DNA from 2 places in the Cupriavidus metallidurans CH34 genome. Region 1 is predicted to be linked to the other one. Evidence: predicted binding sites of a transcription regulator. Region 1 holds the regulator's gene; the other holds the start of a gene.

Region 1 (5,707 bases):
TCCAGTTCGGCCACCTGTTGCGTCAGGCGGCCCACCTCGTCGGCACCGGCTTCCGGCGTGCGGGCGGCGTCCTCGGCTGCCTGCGTATTGGGGGTTGGCGTCTGGTTCTGTTCTTCCATGTCGATTCGTATCAAAACAAAAGCACGGCCCGCTCTGGCGGCAGGCCATCGGGTGAGTCGGGTGTCAAACCGGCAAGTCTAGCCGCAGTTGGTGTCAGTCCCCGATTTTTCAAGTGTGGAGGTTCAGAGACGCAGAAATACGTCGTTACAAAGCCTTGCCCGATGAAATCGAGCCGTCATTGCTTTGCTGCATCGCACACACTAAGATTCACTTAATAAAAAATGTCAAAAATAACGGGAGCAGAGAGGTGGATCATTTTGGTGCATCCTTCGGAAGGTTCGCCATGCACAAGCTGCCAGTCGTTACCCTTTGCCTGATTGCCGCGCTCTCGGCCATGACGGTCTTCATCTGCCTGTCCGATACGGTTGCCCCGCGCGACACCGAGTATGGCAGCGGCAAGGCCGTATTCAAGCATTACCTCGTCCAGTACGTCCGCTAACCCGCCACATTACGGCCAGCCGGAGCGCCCCGCCCCGGCTAGCCGCAACCATCACCCCTTGAAGCCGTCGATTCTGCGCCGGTCGCGCTTGGTCGGTCGCCCGTGCATCTGCGCGGCCGGCTCGTGCTGGAAGCGCCGCCGTTCCGCGTCTGTCTGGCGCCTGGCCTGGCTTTCCTCGGTCTCCGCATAGAGCGTCTGGGCGATCGGCGCCGGCCCGCGTGACGCGGCCACGCCCTTGACCACCACCTCCCATTGCTGTTGATGCGCCTCCAATATCACGGTGTCGCCCGGCTTGACCTCGCGCGAGTTCTTGCAGGGCTGCCCGTTGACGCTCACGCGGCCCCGCTCCACCGCCTCGGCAGCCAGCGAGCGCGTCTTGAAGAAGCGCGCGCACCAGAGCCATTTGTCGATGCGCAGCCGCGCATCGGGTTCGAAATCGACTTGCATGATTACCGTCCGTTACTAGCCGTGGCCGCCCGTGACTGCCGTTACGGCCTCAGGCTCCCGCGCCACGCGCCTGCGCGCGGGAGCGTCTCGCTTCCAGTTCGTGGGGATGTGGAACATTGAGCGGCCACCCCTGCAAATGCTGCAATGCAATATCCGCCAATCCGGCGATCCACGCCTCGGCATCGTTGAGGCACGGGATGAAATGGAAATCCTGGCCGCCGGCCAAGCGGAATTCCGACTGCCCCTCCATCGCGATCTCCTCGAGCGTCTCGATGCAGTCGGCCGGAAAGCCGGGACAGAACACGTCCACGCGCTGTGTCCCGACCTTGCCCAGTTCGGCCAGCGTCGGCGCCGTGTAGGGCTGTAACCACTCCGCCTTGCCAAAGCGAGACTGAAACGTCACCTGAAACTGGCCGGGCTGCAAGCCCAGCGCCTCGCCGAGCAGACGACCGGTCTTCAGACACTCGCAGTGATAGGGATCACCCAGGTCCAGCAACCGGCGCGGAAGGCCGTGGAACGACAGAATCAGCTTGTCACCGCGCGCGAAGTCCGGCTTGCCATGCTGGGCCCAATAGCCGCCCACCTGCTTGTGCAGCGCAGAGATATACGCCGGGTGATCGTGGAAATGCTTGACCAGCCGTAACTCGGGCTGGTTGCGCCATGTCGACAGGACACGAAATGCCTCGTCGAAAGCGGTGGCCGTGGTCGTGCCGGAGAACTGCGGATACAGCGGCAGCAACAGGATCTGTTCGGTACCCTGCCGGCGCAGCGCTTCCATGACCGATTCGATCGACGGATTGCCATAGCGCATCGCACAGGCCACCGTTACGTCGTGACCCTGCTGCTGCATCAACAGTTGCAGCGCATGAGCTTGGCGCTCTGTATACACAAGTAGCGGCGACCCGGTCATATGCGCCTCGCGCAGCCAGATCGACTCGTACTTCATGGCCGACGCCCGCGAGCGGAACGGCAGGATCAGGCCGTGCAGGATCGGCAGCCAGGCCAGGCGCGGGATCTCTACCACGCGCGGGTCGGACAGGAACGCCTTCAGGTAGCGCCCCACCGCCTTAGGCGTGGGCGCGTCCGGGGTGCCGAGGTTGATCAGCAGGATCGCGGTGCGCGGCGGCTGGCCGTGCTGGTGTGCCGGTTCAGGCGAAAACGTCATAGGGTTTCCGTTGGGACTGCCGGGGGCGCTGGCGAATCTGGGGCCGGCCGCAAGCCGTTGCAGGCGGCCGACTCAGGACAGACACGTCCACCGTGTCAATAGTTCGTGGCTCAGCTCTGGCTGAGCGCGCTGGACAGGAGCCGCGCGGTGATATCGACGATCGGGATCACCCGTTCGTAGGCCATCCGCGTGGGGCCGATCACGCCCAGGGTGCCAACGATCTGGCCATCCACCCCGTATGGCGCGGTGATCACGGCCATGTCCTCGATCGGCACAAGCTGGCTTTCGCCGCCGATGAAGATCTGCACGCCTTGCGCGTGACTCGACACATCGAGCAGCTGCAGCAGGCTCGTCTTGTGCTCGAACACGTCGAACAGGCGACGCAGCTTGTCCATGCTCGATGACAGGTCTTCCACTTCCAGCAGCTTGCGCTCGCCTGAAATGAACACCTGCTCGTTGTCCTCGGCCATTGCGCTGCTGCCCGCCTCGACCGCCGCCTGCATCAGCGCGGACATGTCGCGGCGCAGGTCCTGCAACTCCACGCGCAGGTGGTCGCGCACGGCGTCGAAGCTCATGCCCGCATAGTGCGAGTTGAAGAAGTTCGCCGCCTCGATGAGCTGGCCCGGCGTGTACGCCAGGTCGGTCTGGATGATGCGGTTCTGCACATCCCCTTCCGGGCTGACGATGATCAGCAGGATGCGCTTGTCAGACAACCGCATGAATTCCACCTGACGGAACGACTGCGCGCGCCGTGGCGTCATCACCACGCCAGCGAAATGAGAAAGATTCGAAAGCGTATGCGCTGCCGCCGTGATCATGCGCTGCGGCCCGAACTGCTGGCCACCCAGTTGCCCCTGGATCTGGCCGGTCAGCTCCGCCAACTCGGCACTGAACTCCGGCGCGCGCTCCAGCGGGCGCGCCGTCAGCATCGTGTCGACAAACAGCCGGTACCCGCGCGGCGTGGGGATTCGGCCAGCCGAGGTATGTGGGCTGGCGATGAAACCCATCTCCTCGAGGTCCGACATCACGTTGCGGATGGTGGCCGGCGAGAGATCAAGCCCCGAGAACTTCGACAGGGTGCGCGAGCCCACGGGCTGCCCCTCGACGATGTATCGCTCGATCAGGGTCTTGAGAAGCTTTTTTGAACGTTCGTCCATGATGCCCCGATTTTAATCAAACTTTGGCGGTTCAGGCGTCACCTGGAGCGGCGGCGGCCCAGTGCTGACAACGATCATGCCGGTATGGTCTAATCCCGGCATGTCTGCCCCCCACAAGACCGGCGCCGCGCGCCCCCCGTTCAAGACTGTAGCCCTGGTGGGCCGACATTCGACCGCTGGCATCGAAGGTCCGCTGGAAGAACTCGCGTCTTGCATCTCCCGTAACGGACAGGATGTGGTGTTCGAACGCGAAACCGCAATGGCTACCGGGCTGACAGGTTACCCGGTGCTGACCCCCGACGAGATCGGCCGCGAAGCTGATGTGGCGGTGGTGCTGGGCGGCGACGGGACGCTGCTCGGGCTGGCCCGCCAGCTAGCCGGGCACGATGTGCCGGTGATCGGCGTCAACCACGGCCGGCTGGGCTTTATGACCGACATCCCGCTCGATGCCATCTCCACGGCACTGCCCGAGATGCTGTCCGGCCGGTATGAGGCCGAAACCCGGATGCTGCTGGAGTCGCGCGTGATCCGCGACGACTCGGTGATTTTCTCCGCGCTGGCGTTCAACGATGTGGTGGTGAACCGCTCGGGGATCTCCGGCATGGTCGAACTGGCGGTCTCGGTCGACGGCTATTTCATGTACAACCAGCGCTCGGACGGCCTGATCGTCTCCACGCCCACCGGCTCCACCGCCTACGCGCTGGCCGCGGGGGGTCCGATCCTGCACCCGACGCTGTCCGGCCTGGTGCTGGTGCCGATCGCGCCACACGCGCTGTCGAACCGGCCCATCGTGCTGCCGTACGACGCCGAGGTCACGATCGAAGTGGCCAGCGCGCGCGATGTCAGCGTCAACTTCGACATGCAGGCGCTGGCCTCGCTGCTGCCCGGCGACCGCATCGTGGTACGCCGTTCGGCCAAGACCATCAACCTGCTGCACCCAGTGGGATATAACTACTACGCCACACTGCGCAAGAAGCTGCACTGGCACGAGTATCCGACCGAAGACAACCGGCTCTGATCCGCAGACGCCTCAACGTTCCGTCCTGATCCTCGTTACCCGACCTTACCGCCCTTACCCGCCACCGCTCACCGCCCACGATGCTGCGCAGCCTCTCGATCCGCGACTTCGTCATCGTCGACACGCTCGACCTCGACTTCTCCGCCGGCTTTACCGTCTTCACGGGTGAAACCGGCGCGGGCAAGTCGATCCTCATCGACGCGCTCGCCCTGGTGTTAGGTGAACGGGCCGACGCAGGCGTGGTCCGCGAAGGCGCGGCACGTGCCAGCATCAGTGCCACCTTCCACACCCACTCAGCGCTGGATGCGTGGCTGGCCGAGCGCGAACTGTCGAGCGACATGGAAGACGACGACGGCGGCACCGTGCTGCTGCGCCGGACTGTCGACGCCAGCGGCCGCAGCAAGGCCTTCATCAATGGCGCCGCGGCAACGCTGGCGCAGTTGCGCGAGGTGGGCGACCAGCTCGTCGATATCCACGGCCAGCACGCGCACCAGTTGCTGCTGCGCCCGGATGCTCAGCGCCAGTTGTTCGACGCCCACGCAGGTCTGACCGAACAATCCGCCGCCGTGGCCGAGGCCTGGCGTGTGTGGCGCGCCTGCGTCAAGCAGCGCGAGGCGGTCGAGCACCAGTCGCGCGAGATGCAACTCGAGCGGGAGCGGCTCGAATGGCAGGTTGGCGAGCTGGACAAGCTCGCGCCGCAGCCGGGCGAATGGGAAGAGATCCAGGGCGAATACAACCGCCTGTCACACGCGGCGGGCCTGATCGACGGCAGCCGCGCCGCGCTCGACGCGCTATCCGAATCGGACGGCGCAGTGACCTCCGTGCTCAACGGCGTGGTGCACCGGCTCCAGCAACTGGCCGATGTCGACCCGGGCCTGCGCGACGTGCTGGCCGCGCTCGAGCCGGCGCTGGTGCAGGTCGAGGAAGCCGCGCACTCCCTGAACCGCTATGTCGACCGGCTCGAACTCGATCCAGAACGGCTGCAGGCCGTGGAAGAGCGCATGCAGGCGCTGCACGCCACCGCCCGCAAGTATCGTCTGCCGCCGGAACAGCTATCCGACGAGTTGCTGGCCCGCCGCCAGCAACTTGACGACCTCCAGGCCGCCCAGGACATCAACAAGGTGCTGGCGCGCGAAGCCGCGTCGCGCGCTGCCTACCTGACCCTCGCCCAGCATCTGTCGGGCGCGCGCAAGGTGGCAGCCGAAGCCTTGTCCGCCGCGGTTACCAATGCGATGCAGGGCCTGTCGATGGCCGGTGGCACGTTCGCCGTGGCATTGCATCCGCTCGAGGAAGGCCAGAGCCACGGGCTCGAGCAGATCGAGTTCCTGGTGGCAGGCCATGCCGGCGTGAGCCCCAGGCCG
Region 2 (5,707 bases), 420 kb from region 1:
TGCCGCCGGCGACCTGTGTCGCGCCGGTGTAGGTGTTGACGCCAGTCAGGGTCAAGGTGCCGGTGCCTTGCTGGACGAGATTCCCGGTGCCGCTGATGACGTCGGCGTAGCCGATGCTGTCGGTCCGGTTGAACATCAGTGTGCCGTTGTTGACCACGTTACCGCCAATGCTGCCGGTGGTGGTGGCGTTGCCGATGCGCAGTGTGCCGCTGCTGAGTTGTGTGGTGGCGGCCCGCACGTCCCCCAGCGCGAAGATCCACTGGCCGGCGCTTGTACTGAGCGCGAGTTGTCCGCTGGCCGTCACTGGCCCGTACAGCGCGATGCCGTCGCGGGCGGAGATCGTGACATTGCTGCCGCTCAACGCGGCATTGGCCAGCAACGTGCCGCCGTTGGCCGCGAGTTGCAGATTGCTCGTGCCGGTGTTGATTGCCGATACCGGTAGCGTCAACGCCCCGCCAGCGGTCAGGCTGACCGCGCCGTTCGTGCTGTTGTTTAGCGCCGAGACGCGCAGATCGCCAGCCGCGCGCAAGGCCACGCTGGAGCCCGTTGCAGCGATCGGGCCCTGAAAGCTGTTGCCCGCGTCGGTCAATGTGATGGCGCCAGTGCCGGCGCTGATGGTGGTGCTACCGGCAACGCTGAGTGCGCCGCTTTGGGTGATGGCCTTGTCGATGGTGGATGCCGACAGGTTGCCACGCACCGTGCCGGTGCCAAGATTCATTGGACCCAGGCTCGTGGCAAGCAACGTATCCGTATTGACGTTACCGAAGGTCAGCGCCGAGGCGCTGCTGATTATCGTGGTGCCACCGGTCAGGCTTACCGCGCCAGCGAACGAATTGCTGGCGTTGGTCAGCGAGATGGCGTTCGTTCCCGCATTGATCGTGGTATCGCCTCCGACCGACAGCGCGCCGGATTGTCCAAGCGAACGGGTCGTGGTCAACGCGAAGTCGCCGCCCGTGCTGATCGGCCCGAGCGCGGCGATGCTGTTGCTGCTCTGGTTGAGCGTCATGTTGCCGATGGCGCTGCCTGTCAGGGTTCCCGCCGTCAGGCTGCCCCCGGTCTGGCGGACGTCCCCCAACGATTGCAGGCTGATCTGGCCTGTCCCGGCGGCCAGCGTGCCACCGATCTGGACACTACCGCCCGAGATGGCGATCGGGCCCTGAAAGCTATTGCCCGCGTCGGTCAATGTGATGGCGCCAGTGCCGGCACTGATGGTGGTGCTACCGGCAACGCTAAGCGCGCCGCTTTGGGTGATGGCCTTGTCGATGGTGGATGCCGACAGGTTGCCACGCACCGTGCCGGTGCCAAGGTTCATTGGACCCAGACTCGTGGCAAGCAATGTATCCGTATTGACGTTACCGAAGGTCAGCGCCGAGGCGCTGCTGATGGTCGTGGCGCCACCGGTCAGGTTCACGGTGCCACCGAACCAGTTTCCGACGTTGGTTAGCGAGATAGCGCCCGTGCCGGCATTGAAGGTGCTGTTGCCCGCAATGGTGAGCGCACCGTTTTGCATGATGAAGCCGCGGTTGCTCGTTGCCGACAGGCTACCGTTCACGGCGGTGGTGCCGAAGACCAACGCACCCGTGCTTGTGGCGGTCAATGTGCCGGCGTTGACGGTGCCCAAGTTCAGTCCCGAGCTACTGGTGATCTGCGTGGCGCCACCGGTCAGATTTACCGCGCCAGCGAACGCATTGCTGGCGTTGGTCAGCGTAATGGCGTTCGTGCCCGCGTTGATCGTGGTATCGCCACCGACCATCAGCATGCCGGATTGTCCAAGCGAACGGGTCGTGGTCAACGCGAAGTCGCCGCCAGTGCTGATCGGCCCGAGCGCGGCAATGTTGTTGCTGCTCTGGTCGAGCTTCATGCTGCCGATGGCGCTGCCTGTCAGGGTTCCCGCTGTCAGGCTGCCCCAGGTCTGGAGGACGTCCCCCAACGATTGCAGGTTGATCTGGCCTGTCCCGGCGGTCAGCGTGCCACCGAGCTGGACACTACCACCCGAGATGGCAATCGAGCCGCCCGTCGTCGTGCCCGACGCGTCGATGTTGCCCCCCAGGCTCACGGCGGCGTCCGACGTGATCTGAACCTGCCCAGCTTGGGACTGGCCACCCTGCGAGACGTCGATGCTGCCGTTGTTGACTACGGCGCCCCCTGTTCCGCTAAGCCTGACGTTTCCACCATTCGCGTTGATGACGCCGCTGTTGTTGACCAGCGTGCCGTACAACCCCGGCTGGGCTGCTGCCGCCATGACGATCGTGCCTCCGGTTGCCAGGAGGGTTCCCGTATTGACGACCGCGGTGCTGCCCTGCGTGGTGCTCAGTGCGCCGGAAATGGCAACATTCATTAGGCCACTGTCGTCGAACGTCATCGTTGCGTGGTCTGCGGCCACCAGGCTGATTCGCCCGCCATTGGCCATCAGCAAGCCATTGTTCGATACGCCGGCGCCGACGAGTGCCGCCGAGTTGCCATTGAACGTTGCACCGCCAGCAAACGCTACGGTGCCGCGCGTGGCCGCTGCATCGAGGCTGTAGCTGCCGCCCGTCGTGGCAGGGGCGGAAACACCGAGCGAGGTGGCGAGAAGTCCGCCGGTTGATGTCGTGCCACCGAAAACCAGGCCGTTTGCATTGGCAAGGATCGTCTGCCCGGCTGCCGACACGGATCCGTAGATCTGGCTGGCTGTAGTGCCAGAAATGTTGTTGAGGGTGACGGCGTTGGAACCCGTCGTGAAATTGACCGTACTGTACGCAGCAACATCGAACGAGGACCAGTTGATCGTGCCCGATGACGAATATTGATTGACCGTCGTGGTGGTCCCTATCGAGTTGACAGTCCCGCTCCCGCTGATCCAGACCGGGCCGGTTGGCAGCGTTCCGGCAATCGGTGTGGCAGCCATCGCAATGGCGGGGAGCAGGCCCGCGGAAAGCGCCGACAGTGCCGGCAAGCCGACGCTCCAGCCGGTACGCCGCCGGGAAGCCGTTGGGGCGATAGTTGCGGTGCCCGTGCCTCCCGAGCCCTGGCTTCCGGCCGTTTCCGGCGCCACCTTCAATGCGCACAGCGTGCGATTCCAGACAAGTCGATAGATATGGTTCAAGGTGCGGCCTCCCCGGTGGCTGCGAATGCCCCAGAGGGCGGCAAAGCCCAGAAGTTACAAATTGCAACAACTACAGGGAATCCCAAGAACTAGGGAATTCGGGGTGGGAGGACCAGATTTTTGTGTGATCTATGGGGCGTATTCACCGACTGGGACTGTTTTCCTCGGCGCATTCTTGTGGTCCGTACGGGAAAACCCCCATTCAGCCCGCGTCTTGAAAACGAAATACCCCGTCCCTATAATTAGCACTCGCTGGGGGAGAGTGCTAACAGTCGCCCCCGCGGTACCCGAAACCCGATGGTCGTCGCTATCAGACGACCATTTGTGATTTAACACTCACTTTTGTATCTAGGAGTCCGTATGAACCTGCGTCCTCTGCACGACCGCGTGATCGTGAAGCGTCTGGACAATGAAACCAAGACCGCATCCGGCATCGTGATTCCCGACAATGCTGCCGAGAAGCCCGATCAAGGCGAAGTGCTGGCGATTGGCCCTGGCAAGAAGGATGACAAGGGCAACAACATCGCCCTCGACGTCAAGGTGGGTGACCGCGTGCTGTTCGGCAAGTACGCCGGCCAGGGCGTGAAGGTGGATGGCCAGGAACTGCTGGTCATGCGCGAAGAAGACATCATGGCTGTCGTCAACAAGTAATCGACGCCCACAAGCCACCCAATTCCCGATCGTCCCCCTGACAATCCAGCGGGACGCATCCATCCAGATTCGGAGATTCAGAACATGGCAGCAAAAGACGTAGTGTTCGGCGACGCCGCCCGTGCCAAGATGGTCGAAGGCGTGAACATCCTCGCCAACGCAGTGAAGGTGACCCTGGGCCCGAAGGGCCGCAACGTGGTGCTGGAGCGCAGCTTCGGCGGCCCGACCGTGACCAAGGACGGCGTGTCCGTGGCCAAGGAAATCGAACTGAAGGACAAGCTGCAGAACATGGGCGCGCAGATGGTCAAGGAAGTGGCTTCCAAGACCAGCGACAACGCCGGTGACGGTACCACCACCGCAACCGTGCTGGCCCAGTCGATCGTGCGCGAAGGCATGAAGTTCGTTGCCGCTGGCATGAACCCGATGGACCTGAAGCGCGGCATCGACAAGGCCGTTGGCGCCGCCGTCGAAGAGCTGAAGAAGCTGAGCAAGCCGACGACCACCAGCAAGGAAATCGCCCAGGTTGGCGCGATCTCGGCCAACAGCGACGCCTCGATCGGCGAGCGCATTGCCGAAGCCATGGACAAGGTTGGCAAGGAAGGCGTGATCACCGTCGAAGACGGCAAGTCGCTGGCCGACGAGCTGGAAGTCGTGGAAGGTATGCAGTTCGACCGTGGCTACCTGTCGCCGTACTTCATCAACAACCCGGAGAAGCAGGTTGTTCAGCTGGACAGCCCGTTCGTTCTGCTGTTCGACAAGAAGGTCTCGAACATTCGTGACCTGCTGCCGGTGCTGGAGCAAGTGGCCAAGGCTGGCCGCCCGCTGCTGATCATCGCTGAAGACGTGGAAGGCGAAGCCCTGGCCACGCTGGTGGTGAACAACATCCGTGGCATCCTGAAGACCGCCGCCGTGAAGGCTCCGGGCTTCGGCGACCGCCGCAAGGCCATGCTGGAAGACATCGCCATCCTGACCGGCGGTACCGTGATCGCCGAGGAAATCGGTCTGACGCTGGAAAAGGCCACGCTGCAGGACCTGGGCCAAGCCAAGCGCATCGAGATCGGCAAGGAAAACACTATCATCATCGACGGCGCCGGCGACGCATCGGCGATCGAAGGCCGCGTGAAGCAAATCCGCGCCCAGATCGAAGAAGCGACCTCGGACTACGACCGTGAGAAGCTGCAAGAGCGCGTGGCCAAGCTGGCCGGCGGTGTTGCCGTGATCAAGGTTGGCGCTGCCACCGAAGTCGAAATGAAGGAAAAGAAGGCACGCGTGGAAGATGCACTGCACGCTACCCGTGCTGCCGTGGAAGAAGGCATCGTCCCGGGCGGTGGTGTGGCGCTGCTGCGTGCTCGTGCTGCGATCGCTGGCCTGCACGGCGAGAACCCCGACCAGAACGCCGGTATCAAGATCGTGCTGCGCGCCATGGAAGAGCCGCTGCGCCAGATCGTGCTGAACGCTGGTGAAGAAGCTTCGGTTGTGGTGGCCAAGGTCATCGAAGGTAAGGGTAACTACGGTTACAACGCGGCTTCGGGCGAGTACGGCGACCTGGTGGAAATGGGCGTGCTGGATCCGACCAAGGTGACCCGCACCGCGCTGCAGAACGCCGCTTCGGTGGCTTCGCTGATGCTGACCACCGACTGCGCCGTGGCCGAATCGCCGAAGGAAGAGTCGGCTCCGGCAATGCCGGGCGGCATGGGCGGCATGGGCGGCATGGAAGGCATGATGTAATTCATGCCGGACTGCTGAGCCAATCAGCCTGTCTGAGAAAAACCCCCGATGGCGCGAGCCCTCGGGGGTTTTTCATTGGCCGGGTCAGATCGCGGACAACTTCTTTCCAGGCGCTTCCGCAGGGGCGGTCAGCCTATCCAGAATGCACTCGGGGATGCGAATCACCGCGGGCAGCAGTTTAAGTTTGGCCAGTTGTTCGGCAATGTCGTTGGCGCCACCGTCGGCGCGTTCGGCGCTTTAGTA

Evidence for each region. Region 1 encodes HrcA, which represses chaperone genes, less so after heat shock. Its sites were predicted from a motif close to TTAGCACTCNNNNNNNNNGAGTGCTAA; they were not measured.
Region 2: a site for HrcA is predicted at 3,328-3,354, ahead of groES (co-chaperone GroES). Genes of this name have one in related genera too.

Annotation. Positions count from the first base shown of each region.
Region 1 is NC_007973.1:1,089,679-1,095,385, reverse strand. Features, by position in the region: gene grpE (nucleotide exchange factor GrpE) at 1-119, opposite strand, end outside; gene RMET_RS32040 (hypothetical protein) at 404-559, shown strand; gene RMET_RS05040 (RNA-binding S4 domain-containing protein) at 611-1,006, opposite strand; gene hemH (ferrochelatase) at 1,056-2,171, opposite strand; gene hrcA (heat-inducible transcriptional repressor HrcA) at 2,282-3,328, opposite strand; gene RMET_RS05025 (NAD kinase) at 3,429-4,346, shown strand; gene recN (DNA repair protein RecN) at 4,427-5,707, shown strand, end outside.
Region 2 is NC_007973.1:671,124-676,830, forward strand. Features, by position in the region: gene RMET_RS03100 (autotransporter outer membrane beta-barrel domain-containing protein) at 1-3,085, opposite strand, end outside; gene groES (co-chaperone GroES) at 3,446-3,736, shown strand; gene groL (chaperonin GroEL) at 3,821-5,464, shown strand.